One region of the Paenibacillus sp. BAC0078 genome, then DNA from elsewhere that is predicted to be linked to it. Evidence: riboswitches for the same ligand, from Rfam matches in the RefSeq annotation. Region 1 holds a riboswitch; the other holds the start of a gene.
What was found. Region 1 has a riboswitch for cyclic di-AMP ahead of ACX1DY_RS01025 (APC family permease). Riboswitches for the same ligand answer to the same signal wherever they lie in the genome.

Region 1 (8,576 bases):
AGCCCCACTCCAGTTCATCCCCCTGCAAAGTCACCAGCCGTCCAGCTTTGTCAACGGCAAGTGCGCTATGCAGCACATCCTTGACCTCACCGCCATATGCTCCAGCATTCATGTACAGCGCTCCGCCTACAGTGCCAGGAATTCCGCAGGCGAACTCAAGCCCGGCAAGCTGCTTCTCCAAAGCAAATCTGGAGACATCAATAATCTTTGCGCCGCACTGGGCATAGAGCAAATCGTCCCGCAGCCCCATTTCGGTTAATTCAGAGGTCAGCAGAACAATTCCGCGGATGCCTCCGTCACGGATAATGACATTCGAGCCATTACCCAGGACTGTAAGCGGAATTTCATTTACGCGGGCATATGTAACAATGGACTGAAGCTCCTCATAGGTCACTGGCGCTGCCAGGACGTCCGCCTGACCGCCCATACGGGTGAACACGTGGCTCTCCAGCACCTCATCGCGCTTAACCGCTCCAGCCCGAACCAACTGCTGCAGATCCTCATATATTTTGCTGATATTCATCTTCTTTGCTCCTTTGACTCTATAAAAATAATGATCCTTATTCACCGGATAATCATACTCCGCTGCTTATATGCAAAAAAATAGTGTGGAATTTAATCAGGGCAACCACAACTTTAACAACGAACAGGCTCCCTTGTCAATGACGGGAGCCTGGGCCTGCTGCATATATAATCATTATGAGTCAGATTTCACGTTTATAACCTATCCTTGGGGGCGGGCCGCCTTTTTGCGGTATTCTACCCGCCGTGCCGCTCTCTCCTCTTCTTTCAAGCGGGGACAGGTGTAACAGTAGCTTCCACCTTCAGTCCGGTAATAGAGACAGCAGCGGTTGCGCATCTGCACGGTCCGCTCCGGGTCGTCCAGCGCTTCTATTCTGCGAACCGTGACATCAAACGGATTCCGCTTCATCCCGAGAATTTCTGCCGGCAGACTGTGCTTCAGATAGCTGTAATCGTCCTGTAAAGTATCCAGCAGCTTGGAATCCTGAAGCCCATCTGCAAACTGCTCCATATAGTAGTTGAATTTAGTCGGCAGTTGGCCCCATATATCACTCAGACTCAGACCGCTTGCCTCATGCAAGCTCCGCAGTAACGGAGCTGCTGTATCACGGTAGAAGCGGGTCAGTACCTCATTGCGCCAACCCTCACGCGCCGCTTCCTTCGGGGCATTCTCTATCTCCCAGTCCTGTAGCGAAAAAGCTATCCGGCAATACCCGTTGGCCGGAATGAGATGGTTGGATAAACAAGACAAGCTTACTATCGGTATTGAGGAATATACGGAGAGCGAATATTGCACCGCGAGCGCCAGACTCGAGAACCAGCTTCCCATATATGCCGCAGCCGCTTTATCATCCAGTGCTTTCATAAGAGGGCGGTAACAGTCGAGGAAAGGGCGCATTCCCTCTTCATGGACAAGCTCCAGCGCCTTAAAAGAATGCAGAGCCTCGGCAGGTTGTACGGGATGAAGGTCAAACTTGCTGATCAGCTCTTGGCTGAGCGCTTCATTCATACCCTTGCCTCATTACATTGCTACCGCTTTGTATGCCGCCAATTCATAAGGCAGGCAGAGTGGCACACCTGTACGCGGATCAGGAACAATATCCGCTTCGATCCCGAATACCTCACGCAGCACACCCGGCGTCATTACCTCGGCCGGAGTGCCTTCGCTGATCACACTGCCCGATTTGATCGCCACCATATGCTGGGCATAACGGGACGCATGGTTCAAATCATGCACAACCATAATAATCGTGCGGCCTTCCTCCTCGTTCAGCTTCTGCAGAAGCTGCAGCACCTCCAATTGGTGCGCCATATCAAGAAACGTTGTCGGCTCATCGAGGAAAAGAATATCCGTCTGCTGAGCCAGAGCCATAGCAATCCAGGCCCGCTGGCGCTGCCCCCCGGAGAGGCGGTCAATCGGGCGGTCATGGAACGCTTCCATCCCGGTAACAGAGATCGCCTTAGCGATAATTTCGCGGTCCTCCGAAGTCATGGTGCCGAAGCCCTTCTGATGGGGATAGCGGCCATAGCCAACCAGCTCAGAGACGGTCAGACCATCCGGAGCGGTAGGATTCTGCGGCAGAATCGCAAGCTGCCGGGCTACCTCTTTTGTGGACAGATTGTGAATCGACTTGCCGTCCAGCATCACACTGCCGCTCTTAGGCTTCATGATACGCGCCATAGTCTTGAGAATGGTAGATTTCCCGGAGCCGTTGGCCCCGACAAGCGCTGTGATCTTCCCTGTTGGAAGGGACAGATCCAATCCCTTGACGATCATCGTCTCAGCATATCCTATACTTAATTGTTCTGTGTTCAAACGTTCTGACATGGTTTTCACTCCTAAAAAAGTTTTAAGGAGCAGTTGCTCCTGCAGGTTCAACATCACAGTAAAATTTGCTTCGTAACATTCGCTTAAATTGATAAGCCGAATGCCTTAGTCTCACTCCACTAAATGATATTGATTCTCATTATCCATGTCAATATAAATGTTTAGTTTTTGGTACAATTTAGATGCTCCGTATGGTTTTCTATTGAAATTTCCCAGCCTCCGTCACAATACTCCACTTTATGAATACTGGTATATGAAGCCGGGAATGTTTTGCTGCTTTTGTTTGTCCAATCTAACCCTCTTAGAATATGATAAATAACGTTTATTACACCACCGTGTGTAACAACGACTACATTTTCATTATGACTGCTTCTTACTTGCTCTTCGCATAATTTCATAAATGCCTCTTTTATACGAGTGAAAAACTCAAGAGGACTTTCACCGCCAGGATACCTCTCATCCATCTGTAAACTTGCGAAATACAAACCAGGATACCGTTCATCTACGATTTCGTTGGGCATACCGGCTATGACACCATTGTTCGTTTCTCTCCAGTAACTGCTGCCTTCAACTGGCATTTCTAGTGCCCTGGCAATCTCATTTGCCGTATCTAATGCCCGCTGCAAATCGCTGCTAATGATACGATGAATGTTAAATGTGGACTTATTTTCCTTGAGATAATGGCCGAGCTTCTCCGATTGCCTGTAACCCTGGGCTACAAGTCCACGCTGACTCCATCCGCCGCGAAAACCTTCTTCATCTATACCATGTCTTACAAAATAAATAGCCATTTCCCTTCTACCCCCTTTAATAGTCGTAATACATATAATACCATATTGATGAATTCTATTTCTTCCATAAAAAAAGGCCGCTTCCGGAATCCCCGGAAACAGCCATGATAATGCAGTCTATCTGTCTATTTGTGCAAATGAAAAGGCACGGTTGCTACAACAATGTCTTTTTGATTCATGAGATAAGAACGGATGAACAAGCTGGTCTGGTTATGCAGGATGGCCTGCCACCAGTGCTTGGTAATAAATTGCGGGATCAAGACGGTGATATGGTCGGTTGAAGCTGTCTTCCACTCTACCGTATCAATGAACTTGACAAGCGGACGGATAATGCTGCGGTAACGGGAACGGAGCACAATCAGGCGTACACCGGGGTTCCACTCCTCCCATTTCTGCTCCATCTTGTGAATTTCTTCTTCATCAAAACCGACGTACACAGCCACCACATTGTCCGTCAAGGACTTGGCGTAGCTGATTGAATGTAGCACCGCACGTGTCACACCCGCGACAGGAACGACTACTGTGCTTCCCTTAATGCAGGGCTTATCTGTTGCCGGGCAAATACGCAGCTGATCTGCAGTATTCAGATAATGGTGGTGAATGCGGTGGAACACGAACATGACAACAGGCAGGAAGATAAAGGCCATCCATACACTGGAGAACTTCGTAATAATGAAGATCATTGTAATTGTCAGAGTTGTGAGCATCCCCACCGTGTTCACAGCAAATTTATTGTGCCAGCCTTTGGGCTTGGTCTTGAACCAGTGCACCATCATGCCAAGCTGGGACAGTGTAAACGGAATAAACACACCCACCGCATACAAAGGAATCAAGCTCTCGGTATTACCGTGGAATGCCGTTACAAGCAAGGCCGATAGGACCCCAAGAAAAATAATGCCGTTGGAGAAGCCCAAGCGGTCACCGCGGACCATAAATGCATGCGGCAGGTACTTATCCTTAGCGAACATGAAGGCGAGTAGCGGAAACGCCGAGTAGGCTGTATTGGCAGCCAGGAACAGGATCACTGCTGTAATGCCTTGAATGAAAAAGTACAAAGCGCCGCGGCCAAAGGTGGATTCGGCAATTTGTGAAACAACTGTCGCTTTTTCATCCGGTGTAACTCCATACCAGTAAGCAAGCAGCGTAATCCCCGTGAACATGATCCCGAGGATAATCCCCATCATCATCAAGGTTTTGGCGGCATTTTTCTCCGCCGGGGCTTTGAAGTTCGGAATGGCATTGGATACAGCCTCGACACCCGTCAGCGCCGAACAACCGGAGCTGAAGGCCTTGAGCAACAGAAACAGGCTGACGTTGGAAACGGCCGACCCGATTTCAGGGACACTCGCATGAGCGCCGCCGGTTATATATTTGAATACTCCTGATATAATCAGCACAAAGATCGAGATCACGAACAGATATACCGGAATGGCAATGAAGGATGCAGATTCCGTAACCCCCCGCAAATTGACAATGGTCAAGAGCAGAATTACGGTAACAGCGATAAGTACGCTATGATTATGCAGACTTGGAAAAGCGGATGTAATCGCATCCGTACCCGCCGAGGCACTTACCGCAACGGTCAAAATGTAATCCACCAACAAAGAGCCTCCGGCGAGCAAGCCGGTTGGAATCCCGAGGTTGCTTTTGGCTACGATATACGCGCCGCCGCCCTGAGGATAGGCAAAAATGGTCTGGCGATAGGATAAAATCAAAATAGCCAGCAGGCCCAATACGGCTAATGCAATTGGCAGTGAATACCAGATGGCTGTAAAACCGGCAGCCACCAAGACAATCAGGATTTGTTCCGTCCCATAGGCTACAGACGAGAGCGCATCAGAAGATAGGACAGCCAATGCTTTTACCTTGGATAACTTTTCATGATCGAGCTCATTCGACTTCATCGGACGCCCGATCAATAGTCGTTTTACCTTGCTTACCATTGTAGTAACAGTTCCTCTCTTTGTTAAGCTGAATCGGTAGTACCGTGCGCTGTTTTCATCGGCGGGTTTCATAAATGCAGGCACAAAAATAAGCATACGGAAATGATCCGCATGCTTATAGCATCGTCATTATCCCACCGTTGCTTACGAGGTTAGCTGGCGGATTCGGACTGTGGTAGCCCTACGGTTGGGGTCATTTGACCCGCTCCCGATTCACCCCTTTGGCACATCTGCCAATAATGGTTCCCCCGTTTTCCCTTACGGAAAATTCAGCGCGTATTCAACTTCTCACAAGGACTAATGATAATCTACAACGCGTCTTCCGTAAAGCGGTGAAAAAAATGAAAAAATAATGAAAAAACATTCAAATAACGCAAATCCAGGATGAGGGATAACCCGATCTTTCATTCTCTTCAATTATCCCTTCAACACGTCTTTTTACAGGATTTCGATTAATATTTGTGTCAGAAGTTTCTTACTCTGCCTCTTCTTCTTTACGCCCGTTCCAGAGCAAAATTGCGATTAATGCAAAAGCAATCAGTGCCAGCAACGGAATGGTAATAAACCCGAAATAATTCAGATAATCCTTGTTGCAGGGAACGCCGATTGTGCAGGGAATCACCTTACTGAGGGCGGGAATCTTCTGCTCGGCATAATGATAGAGCGAGATCGAGCCGCCAATCAGGCTTAAGGGGAGCACATAGGGAATAATGCTTTTATCATTCCGGTAGGTGGCAATTCCGAGCAGGATGAGCTGCGGATACATAAAAATGCGCTGGAACCAGCAGAGCTTGCAGGGCTCATATTTCAGCACCTCGCTGAGATACAAGCTGCCTGCTACGGCAATTACGGATACGAACCAGGCCAGATAAAGGCAGTGGCGGCGGCAGAACCTGGAAAACTTCATCACTTGGCACTCACTGCTGTGGTGGCGGCTTTAACCTGTGCGTCAATCGCTTGCATCTTGAAAGGCTCATCCACCTTTACACCATTAACAAAAACTGTAGGTGTGGAAGTTACCCCTGCATCTTTGGCGATCTTAATGTCGCTTTGCAGTTCACTTTCATAGGTGCGGTTCTCAATGTCTTTGCGCAGGAGATCAAAATCAATCGGGAGTTTTTCCTTCTGCGCCAGGCTTACCAGAAAGTCTGCGGTTGCCCACTCCTTGTTCTCGTCACCTTGGTTAGCATAAATAGCATCGTAGTAGGTCCAGAAAGCGTCACTGTTCTGATGGTAGACAGACAATGCGGCCAAAGAGGCCGTTACCGAATCCGGGCCAATAAAGGCCATATTCACAAAATAAAGTGCCGCCTTACCCTGATTCACATATTCCTGAACAAGCTGCGGTTTGATCGAGCCGGAGAATTGGGCGCACGCCGGACATTTGAAATCGCCAAACTCGACGATTTTTACCGGGGCATCCTCTTTGCCTAGTCTTGGCAGCTCACTGTAATTGAAGTTGAATGCTGTACCGGAACCTGCTGTTGACGAGGAACTGTCCTTTGAAGCTAACATGAATAACCCTACAAAGATGATAACAACTAACGCTACTGTACTGATAATCAGAATTCTCGTCTTCTGCTTCTCAAGCTCTGCCCTGCGTCTCTCCTGCTTGTTTAATTGGGGAGCCATGACATTATTATTTTTTGTTTTGCTCAAAAGAGAGTTCCTTTCCGTCCTGTGCGGACTGGTGTGATGAAGTTCATATGATTTAAAATTATATAATTAAAACTCTAGCTTTGGCAAACCCCATTCACACGGCTTCTGTCCCGATCTGTTCAATAGTCTGCAGCGTAATCCGAAAGCTAAATTCGGTCCCGCCGCCATCTGCGGCTGCAGCCCAAATCTCGCCGTTCATTAAATCGACCAGCTTTTTGCATATAGCCAGCCCAAGCCCGGTTCCGGGATAGCTGCGGCTGTGGGAAGCATCCACCTGGGAGAAAGGCTGGAACAACAGCCTCAGCTTGTCAGGCGAGATCCCAATGCCCGTATCCTTAACTGTAAACTGCAGATCCAAGGCTGCTCCAGCAGAATTATAAGGCTCTACAATTACACTAACCTCTCCGGCATGGGTGAATTTGACTGCATTTCCGATTAAATTGACGAGAATCTGGCGGATTCGCGCACTGTCACCGACTACAGTTTGGGGGATCGACGGCTCAAGCTGGAGCTTAAGGCTCAAATTTTTATCGCTGGCATTCACTGCAAACAGGTCCATACATTCCTGAAGCATGGCTGCAAGCTGAAAAGGCTCTCTGTACAGCAGCAAATTCTCTGCCTCCAAGCGGGAGATATCGAGGATGTCGTTCATTACTTTTAGTAGAGCGTGACTGCTTGTGTTCTGGAGCTTAAGCAGGTCTAAATGCTCAGGCAATCTTATTTCCTCTGTGAGCAGTTGATTGATGCCAATGATTCCGTTAAGCGGGGTCCTGATTTCGTGGCTCATGGTAGCCAGGAACTCGCTTTTCATCCGGGCGGCGCTCTCGGCAGCATTTTTCGCCACGATTAACTCCTGCTGATATTCCGCCAATGCGGTAACATCCTCCGCAACGATATACACAAAGTTCTGTTTATCATGTACCAATGGAAAAACAGTAGCGCTGCACACGAGCCTGCGCCCTCCTTTGGTTGTGACTGACAATTCCAGCTTGCTGGATTCACCTTCTGCCGCCCTTTTGACTGCGGTTTTGAGCGCCTCTTCATCCTGACCGGTATACATAACATTTTTATAGTTACCCAGCTCCTCTGTGCCGAACCCTGTTGTCTGCCGGAGTGAAGGATTGACACTGATGACATTTTGACGGACAGGATCAATACAAATCACCATATCCGGACTGAATTCAAACAAGGCCATGTAGCGCTGCTCATTAAACTGCGAGGAGTGCAGCACCCGCTGCCGGTCTCTATATAGAAGAATAAATACGATGGTCACCATGAGCAGAAAGGCACATGCCAAAATCAGCTCCAGTACTGAATCACTAAGGAGCGAGCTTTTCCCTGTATCCATCGCCATATCTGGTGTAACAAAAGAGGCTCCGGCCATCGCGGAGTAATGGGTTCCCAGGAGCGCGCCGGTTAGCGTGAGCATGAGCATTATTTTTTTGATGGTAAACATATTATAGGAATTTCGCACCCAGTTGGAGTCAAAGGAGACGGTAACGACAGGGATAATAAGTGAAAACAAGACAGACCCTGCAATTGAGAGCCTGCTTTGCTCATACTCCAAAGAGGGGTTCGTCGCCAGCCTTCCACAGTAATGCATGATCTGAAGGCCACTGCCAAACAGCAACCCGCCAAATCCGAGGTACAGCTTGTTGCGGGTCCGGGGATGATTGAACAGCACAAGCAGTATATAGGACGCCGCGATGGGGACGCACAATGAAAGAAGTATTAGCGGAAGCGAGTAAGAAACAGCCATTTCCAGCTCTATAGCCATCATACCCATAAAATGCGCACTCCACAGCCCTACCCCCAGTACGCAGGAAATATATA
Region 2 (8,576 bases), on a different contig from region 1:
TAAGCCAAACGACGAAGCCAACGAGATTGCGACCCATGGAAATCGCCCATAGTCGATTGCGATGATGAGCACCGCCGCGCCAGCGACGGCAATTGCGAGCCACTGGCCACGATTCGGCTTCTCACGAAGGAAGACGATCGCTAGTAACACGTTCAGCAGCGGGTTTAAATAATAGCCGAGGCTTGTCTCAACGACATGGTTGTTGTTGACAGCCCAGATGAAGATGAGCCAATTAGCAGCGATCAACAGTCCGCTGGCGGTGAGCGATAGCAGGAGCGAACGGCTAGTCACAATCCGCTTCATATCACCCCAGCGGCGCTGGACGGTGACGAGAATGCCCATGAAGACAAACGACCAGACAACCCGATGCGATAAAATCTCGCCTGCGGGCACATCATTAAACAACTTCCAATAAAGCGGGAGAACTCCCCACATGATATAAGCGATAATAGCGTTGATTAACCCATTATTCATAATCAATTTCCTTCCTCCCGCTCCGATGTCTGAGTGCAATATGCTCAGTTCCCCGTAGCGCCGATTAATTGTAACTCAATTTGTTTCATCTTATAAAAATAGCCTTTCGGTATTTAACGTACAACTTGGCTGAACCGACTGCATTACAGGAGTTATCAGCGACCAAGGATGCCAATACACGTCTCATGCATAACACGACATGCTGCCACAGGTTGGCACACAATCAGCATGTCGTTGGGGGCAGTTGTCTTGATGGGTTCGTGATGGGCACGCCTCCTCGTCAAACCCGCGTCCGCTTAGGCTTGAGGCAGCACTGCCTTGAAGACGATTTCGATTAGTTGCTCTGGGAAGCCCAGTCTCGGTACGCCGATCAAATTGCTGGCGACCTGAGGCTGCGGTGTCCCGTAGACTTCTTTCCGAACCTTGCCTGCGACCGCAAATGCCGCATCGACATCGAGGACGTAGAGCGTATCTTCAACCACGTGATCGAAGGTGGCCCCGAATTGTGCTAGGATCTTCGCGGCATTGGCATAGGTTACCCGCATCTGCTCCTCCATCATCGAGAAGTCGGCCGGCTTCCCAGATTCATCGAGCACCGCGGGGAAGACCATCGCCCCATTTTCGTCGTGGCTGAGTTGGCCGGAAACATGGATCGTGTTTCCGATCTTGATTGCTTGTGCATAACCGTAAGCGTCTTCCGCCGGCACACCATGATAGGCGGCCTCTTTACCATTCGTTGCGTTCGTATTCGTCATCTTCTTATCTCCTTTTCGTATACGCTGACTCGGATATCCGAGCCGCTTTTTCTTGTGAGCCGATTGCATTGTCGTTGCTGATGGATAACATTATGCTCAGGAACCGTTCTTTTTTTATGCACCAGCAACGATTACTGGACATATGAGCGCAGCGCCGCTTATGAGGGGTTAAGTTTTTGGATGACTCCCCGAGTGAGATCCCCCCTTAGGATTCAACTGCAATCAGAAATGGCTGAGTGACGAATTCAGCATACTTCTTAGCCAGTTTTTCAAGAGCTTCGTCATTTACTTCTCTAACACCACTAATTTCAAAGGAGGGTTTATAAAGCATTTTTAATCCGTGAAGCATAATTTAGCCCTTTACACGTTCAGCAACTCTGTCAAGCCAACAGGTGTGAGTATGTTGCCAACGTAAAACTGGCCGAATTCTCCGAAGCGTGCGCTAGTCTCGTCGAACCGCATCTCATAGACGAGCTTCTTAAAATGCAGCGGATCGTCGGCAAACAGTGTAACACCCCACTCCCAATCGTCGAAGCCGACCGAGCCGGTGATAATCTGCTTGACCTTACCTGCATAATTGCGGCCGATCATACCGTGACTGCGCATGAAGTTTTTGCGCTCCTCCAGAGAGAGCATGTACCAGTTATCGTTAAGCATGCGTCGCTTGTTCATAGGGTAAAAGCAGATATGTTTCGCCTTGGGTAAGATTGGCTTAAGGCGAGCGGCTACTTCGGGAACTTGCATCGGATCGGAGCCGGGAGGTGCTAAATAATTGCTCAGCTCGACGACACTGACGTATGAGTAAACTGGTTTTACGAATTTGGCGAACCGAGAACGATTAAATGCGTTCTCCGCTGAGTTCAGCTCCTCGAGTGTCTCGCGTAGGTTTATAAACATAATGTCTGCCTTCTGGCCGACGATGGCGTACATTGCCAAGCTGCCTTCCATCCGGGATTCGACCGCCGACCATTCGTAGATTAGCGTCATCAAATCATGCTTTGCATACTCGCGTTCCTCTGTGGTTGCACTTTTCCAGGCAACCCAGTCGATTGTGCGGAAATCATGCAGCGCGTACCAACCCTCTAGCGTTTCTGTTGCTTCACTCATCTTACTTTAGCCTCCCTTGGTTGTTTTGGCTTATCCAATAGCTTTCTTTTTTTGAATTTCATTTCTTGATCTTAGAACAAAGAGTGATTTCATCCTGATAAGGAGTTGCTGCATCCAATGTAACGGGACTATTGATTTGAGAAGCATTTGAATGCGTCTATCCCGAGCAACAATGAGAATTTTAGTTCCGTATTTTAACAAATATATTCATTATGTGACAACTCTTTAATTCGGGGAAAAATAAGGTCAGATCAGTCAAACGTTTTTAAAATTTACTTTTCAGTCATTCTCAAGTCCTCCTATAAGTTTTAGTTATTCCAAAAAGGTAATACCTCTCATGAAATCAAAATGGCTCGGCGCTATTTCATTCTAGAACAGCTTGTTGTACAATAAAAGATACCGAACGGTATCTTTTATTGTACCATGATTCTAGTGAAAGGCAAGACCGGAATCGTATGTTCGATTTTTTCGTGACAGGATTAAAGCTGGGGAGTTTAGGGGGATCTGGATTTAACGAGTTTTGCTCAGCAAATTGGATAGGGATAACAAGCGCGTGCTAATGAATATAACATTCTTCTAGTCTTATTTGCAGGAATGCCGTTTCGCAAGGAAACACGAGTAGATGGCAAAAAGAGCTTGTCGAATGGGGCTTGTGAATAATGCAGGAATCACCTGAGTCTGGTGCTAAAGCTGCTGGTTTTCGAGTGCTTTCTTTTTGAAAAAAACGGATAGGTGGTTATTTATTTGGATGTAGTGAATATAGAAAATAAACCAGAAAGTAAAAGCCCGACTTTGGCGCTATTAGCGCTGACAATAGGGGCATTTGCGATTGGAATGACTGAATTTATTATTATGGGGTTACTTCCTGAAGTGGCCGAAAGCTTGCAGGTGTCCATCCCCTCAGCAGGGCTACTCATTACCGGATATGCACTGGGTGTGTCTATAGGAGCTCCTATCATCACAGTCGCCACTCATCGAATGAAGCGAGGGATTTTCAGCGTCCGTACGGGGAACGGATATAGTCACGTCGGGAACCTGGGGGTTTATCGAATGTCAGGAGGGTATTGGCACCAATATAGCATCGCTATAGACAAACCAATATAGCTGTGCTATATTGGTCGCATGAATACACACGACGTTCTACTCAATGCGGCTTTACAAGTTCTCGAGGAAGAGGGCGAGGCACAGTTCACGACACGCTCTGTCTGCGCAATCGCGAAGGTGACCGCACCGACGCTGTATCATCACTTCGGCAGCGCCGACGGGCTACTGAGCGCCGCCATTAAGGAAGCATTTGCTCAGTTTCTCGAAAGCAAAAGGACTGCCACGCAATCCTTCGATCCGGTTATGGCACTACGCGAGGGCTGGGACGATTACGTGCGCTTCGCGGCGGCTCGTCCACGGCTCTACGCGGTGATGATGGGCCGCGTTCTCAACGATGCTGAAATTCCCGCCGCCGAGCAGGCCTTTGCGCTCCTCATCCAACGCATCGCGGCCATCGCCGCTGAGGGCCGGCTCAGGCCGACGGTGGAGGTGGCTGCCGATCTCATGTGGGCGTCTGCGAATGCTGCATCCCTACTATACGTCACAGCTCGGCTACGCAAAGCGGTGCCACCCACTTCAGAAGTCCTGGAGCAAATCCGCGAGGGTGCCATACGGTCCATCCTAAATCCTGAACAGAAAGGACGAACAGAATGAAAATTCTTGTCACGGGAGGTACTGGTCTGCTAGGCGGTCGCCTAATCCCGAAGCTCATAGAGGACGGTCACGAGATTTTCGCACTCACACGCTCCATATCATCTCACGCCAAACTCAAGTCCATGGGTGCTACGCCAGTCGATGCCGATCTCGAAAGCAGCACGCCACTCATATTGCCGGTGATTGATGCGGTTGTGCACGCGGCCGCCCTGTTCCGCTTTTCGGGGCCTCGCGAACCCTTCTTCCGCACCAACGTTGATGGAACCGTAGCCTTGTTGAAGGCAGCCGAGTCCGCAGGTGCGAAGACATTCGTCTACATCAGCGCAGCGGGAATCCTCATGGATAATGGCGGTACGCCCATCCGCAACGTTGATGAAAGCACGCCGATTTTCCCGAGCCACTTCTCCGCCTACCTGGCGAGCAAGGCACGGGCCGAATCAATGGTTCTGGCAGCTAACAAACCCGGCTTTCGCACCATCGCGCTTCGCCCGCCGGCTATCTGGGGGCCTGGTGATCCGTTTAGTCAAGGGCTTCCCGAAGCAGTCAGGTCTGGACAGTTCGCCTTCATCAACCGCGGCGACTACGCTTTTGCAACCTGCCACGTGGACAATGTGGTAGAAGCCATACAATGCGCTCTTAAACGCGGAGAAGGCGGTCATGCCTTCTTCATCAAAGACCAGGAAGGGCAGACTTTCCGTGAGTTCGTCACCTCGCTCGCGAACTTACAGGGCCTGTCCATCGATAAGCTGCGTTCGATGCCCTACTGGCTTGCCTCTGCCATTGGCCGGCTGCTCGACACTATCTGGGCCGTCACGCGGAAAGACGGGGATCCGCCGATCTCACGCTCGATGATACGCATGATCGGGCGTGAGTTCACAGTCAACGATGCCGCTGCACGTCGAGAGTTGGGCTATGTCGGAAGAACTTTGCGCGACGCGGGCTTGCAAAGCTATGAGGAACCATCTGCTCTACGATAGTGCTTTGGAGGGCGAACGCCGGCAATCGCCGGTTAGTCGTTCTTTGGACTTTCCCCCTTTTGTCGATATGGCAGACAGCAGAGAAGCCGTAGCAATCAGTAATTCAGGAAAACGAGCATGTAACGTGCTTAGCGCTCGCTCATGTGCAGGTAGTAGAGGATATCCTTCATGTAGAATACAAGCACTGTTTTTTTCTGCCCCACACTTTGCTGACTATCGTAACCATTGGAAGATATAATAAGCGCAGTCACTAGTACGAACTTATTGGCTGGGCTTTTTCAGTGTGCATATTATCAAAAATATTGCACACCCATCTATCAATTTTAAGTAGATTCATTTTTTAGAATATGGCGCTACCCCCTTTTTATATAGGTTTTCCACTAACTCGAAAAATTCTTCTGGCGATAAATCCTTTTGTCGCTGGAGCCAAAGACGAAATAAAGAAAGTGATGTTGATATGTGAAACTCAATCAAGTATGGCGTTATGGAGTTGTTTTGCGGAAGGTTTAATTCCAAGCTATCAAGGGTGATTTCTCTTTTCAAGCGTTCTAAAAAACGAATACTGCCATAATCGCCCAAGAGGGCATTGAGAATCGAGAGATACTCCCTTTTCTCCAAACAATGAAGCGGATTTTGAACAGCAGTATGCGTAGATAACGCTTTATTCGCTAATTCTTCTTTTATGTAGTTCAATAAATCATTCTCAACAAAGTCTAACAATTCGTAAATATCAGTAAAGTATTGATAAAATGTGCTGCGGTTATATCCCGACTTATTCGCAATTTCTTGAATCGAGATTTTTTCAATCGGCTTTTGACTATATAGCTCACAAAAAACATCTATAAAAGTTTGTTTTGTTTTCTCCGTTATTTCAGGTTGCTTTTTCATTTAATCCTCCTATTGCGAACAAGAATATCATCCGACAAATAATAAAAAACTGATGGTTGATGAAGAAATCATAAGGATTTATGATCACATCATACAACACGTTGTCTGATGATCAAAAGGAATTGTTAATAAATAGGGGTGATTTTATGTCAGTAAAACAGAATAGAATTTTAATTTTTGGTGCAGGTGTTATAGGGAGCATATACGCAATTAAATTTATTGAAGCAGGGCTTGACGTTACTATGTTAGCACGTTCTAATCGATTTAATACATTGAAAGAAAATGGCCTGAAATATAATGAAAAAGGTACGGTCAAAACTATAAAAGTAAATGTCATTGATGAGCTTGAAAATGATGATATTTATGATTTTATTTTCGTTACAGTTCGTTACGATCGATCTGAATCAGCGTTGTCAGCACTCAAAGACAATCAAAGCAAAAATATTGTTACAATGATTAGTAATCCAATTGGATTCTCTTCATGGCTGGATATTGTAGGGGATAGATTTTTACCAGCCTTCCCCGGCGTTGGTGGACAGATAAAAGATGGAATATTGTACGCTCGATTTCCATCAAAGTTATTAGCGGCTACTATGTTCGGAGAAATTAATGGCGTAGTGACAGAACGCATAGAAACTCTCGCAAGATTATTAAGAACAGCAAAACTTCCTTACGTAATAAATAAGGATATGAGTGCGTATTTAATAACTCATGCCGTAACGGATATTGCAATGCTTAGCTTTTTGAATATTGATAATAAGATCATTGACCCCAAAACAGCTAGAACCAGAAAAACGGCACATAAAATAACATACACTCTGAAAGCGAATTTAAGGGCTGTACAAAAAGCCGGTGTTGCGATTGATCCGTCTAAAATAAAAATTTTGCTTAGATGTCCGGATTGGATTTTGGATTTTTTCTTTATGATATGGTTACGGACGAACATGGTAAAGGATATGATGTTGCCTGATTATGCGAGTAATGCAAACAACGAAATTGTACAGTTGAATAACGACTTAATGAAGTTTTTAAGTCAAAAGGATATCACACCATAAGATATTAAGGTTTATGGTATTTACAGCATTTGTTTTGGGCGAATGGGACTGCTTGCGAGAAACGAAGCAAAAATGAGCAAATCATCGGCCGTTTAAGAGCGAAGCCAAAGAATGCGCCTTCATTCGTGAAGGGGAGGCAATCTTTGGCTTCTTTTGCCATCTGCAACGTTTTACATTAAACGGCCACAGGCGTAAGATTCAATCAACAACTGAATGTAATAAAACTGTTCTCAAATGGCTGAATTCCGGGTAGTGGGAACGGGGGAACCAATGGTGAACGCGGCTTTTGCTCAGATAGCTGCTCACCTGGGGTGAATCCTTGCTGCGTGCTGAAAAGCGCGCTTCTTGCAAGGTAGGGCAATCTCGCTGCCCGAATCCGTCAGCTAACCCCGTAAGCCTCGAAGAGAGAGGATGAGCGCCATGATCGTTTAACCGACCACGGAGAGCCCTGCCGCTTCTGTGGTCTTTTTGCTGTGCATGCAGGAAGAGAATTGCTGTCTGTATGAGGAGCTGAAATCTTATAACAACGAAAATTAGAGCTTTTATTCACTAGCTAAAATACCTGAAAGGGGGAGATTATCGTTACTGTATTTATCGTGTGCTTCTGGGTAGGGCTATTGCTCCTTCTCAGCGGCGGATTTCATGGACATGGCCTGGCGGGTCATCTGCATGCGGGAGGCGGCGATGCTGGAGGTCCGGGCTTTGTGCCCATACTCCCGCTGATGGTGTTTGTAACGGTCTGGGGCGGCACTGGTTATGTGCTTTCCCGGTTCAGCGGAATGAATATGCTTGCAGTGGTGCTGATCTGCACCGTGGTTGCTTTACTGCTGGGCTGTCTGATGTATGCGGTGCTGGCCCGGTTAATGACCCGGTATGACAGCAGCATGAATGAAATGGATTATGAGCAGGTGGGGCAGCTTGGTTACATCAGTATTTCTGCAGTGGATGGAGCGGTTGGGGAAATGAAATATGTGCTGCACGGAACGATGCGCTCCATTGGAGTGCGGGCAGAAGCCGGCCAGCAGCTCGCAAAGGGCGACAGGGTGATTATTTTGAAGGTGGATAAAGGAATGGCGACAGTAACCCTCTTTGAGAGGGAAATCGAACAATAATAAATAACGGGGAGTGTCGAAGCAAATGGCTATTCTTTATTTAATCGCGGCAATTGTTGTTGTTATCCTGCTGGCTTTGTTCAGTATCGTGAACGCTTATAAAAAGGTTCCGCCCAATCAAGCGATGATTGTGTATGGTCTCGGCGGAAAAAGAGTGGTGCAGGGCGGCGGGACCTTTGTCATCCCCGGCTTCCAGAACAATAAGACCATCTCCATGATGCTGATGAGCTTTGATGTCATCCCGGCGCAGGCGATGTTTTCCCGGCAAGGCATCAAGCTCAGCTTGGAGGCGGTGGCCCAGATTAAGATCAAAAGTGATCCTACCGCTATTCTGACTGCCAGCGAGCAGTTTATCGACCGGCCGGAAGAAGACCGCGAGACCATTATCCTGCATTCGGTGGAAGGCCATTTGCGTGGCTTAATCGGGCAATTAACGGTGGAATCCATACTAAAGACACCCGACGAAATCAACAGCAAGATGCGGGAGACCTGCTCGGAGGACCTCGATAA

Region 2: linked by a shared signal. The riboswitch ahead of ACX1DY_RS29590 (hypothetical protein) and the one ahead of ACX1DY_RS01025 (APC family permease) in region 1 are both predicted to bind cyclic di-AMP.

Annotation. Positions count from the first base shown of each region.
Region 1 covers NZ_JBTLRW010000001.1:230,023-238,598, forward strand. Annotated here, with positions in the region: gene murB (UDP-N-acetylmuramate dehydrogenase) at 1-523, opposite strand, end outside; gene ACX1DY_RS01010 ((2Fe-2S)-binding protein) at 725-1,531, opposite strand; gene ACX1DY_RS01015 (ABC transporter ATP-binding protein) at 1,544-2,350, opposite strand; gene ACX1DY_RS01020 (histidine phosphatase family protein) at 2,512-3,141, opposite strand; gene ACX1DY_RS01025 (APC family permease) at 3,267-5,084, opposite strand; cyclic di-AMP (ydaO/yuaA leader) riboswitch at 5,211-5,369, opposite strand; gene ACX1DY_RS01030 (disulfide oxidoreductase) at 5,560-5,991, opposite strand; gene ACX1DY_RS01035 (DsbA family protein) at 5,991-6,743, opposite strand; gene ACX1DY_RS01040 (ATP-binding protein) at 6,838-8,576, opposite strand, start outside.
Region 2 covers NZ_JBTLRW010000029.1:44,085-52,660, forward strand. Annotated here, with positions in the region: gene rarD (EamA family transporter RarD) at 1-474, opposite strand, end outside; gene ACX1DY_RS29550 (Rid family hydrolase) at 771-1,229, opposite strand; gene ACX1DY_RS29555 (hypothetical protein) at 1,435-1,578, opposite strand; gene hemQ (hydrogen peroxide-dependent heme synthase) at 1,590-2,336, opposite strand; partial or broken gene ACX1DY_RS29565 (MFS transporter) at 3,081-3,323, shown strand; gene ACX1DY_RS29570 (TetR/AcrR family transcriptional regulator) at 3,459-4,034, shown strand; gene ACX1DY_RS29575 (NAD-dependent epimerase/dehydratase family protein) at 4,031-5,011, shown strand; gene ACX1DY_RS29580 (TetR/AcrR family transcriptional regulator) at 5,345-5,899, opposite strand; gene ACX1DY_RS29585 (ketopantoate reductase family protein) at 6,046-6,954, shown strand; cyclic di-AMP (ydaO/yuaA leader) riboswitch at 7,181-7,367, shown strand; gene ACX1DY_RS29590 (hypothetical protein) at 7,572-8,066, shown strand; gene ACX1DY_RS29595 (flotillin family protein) at 8,092-8,576, shown strand, end outside.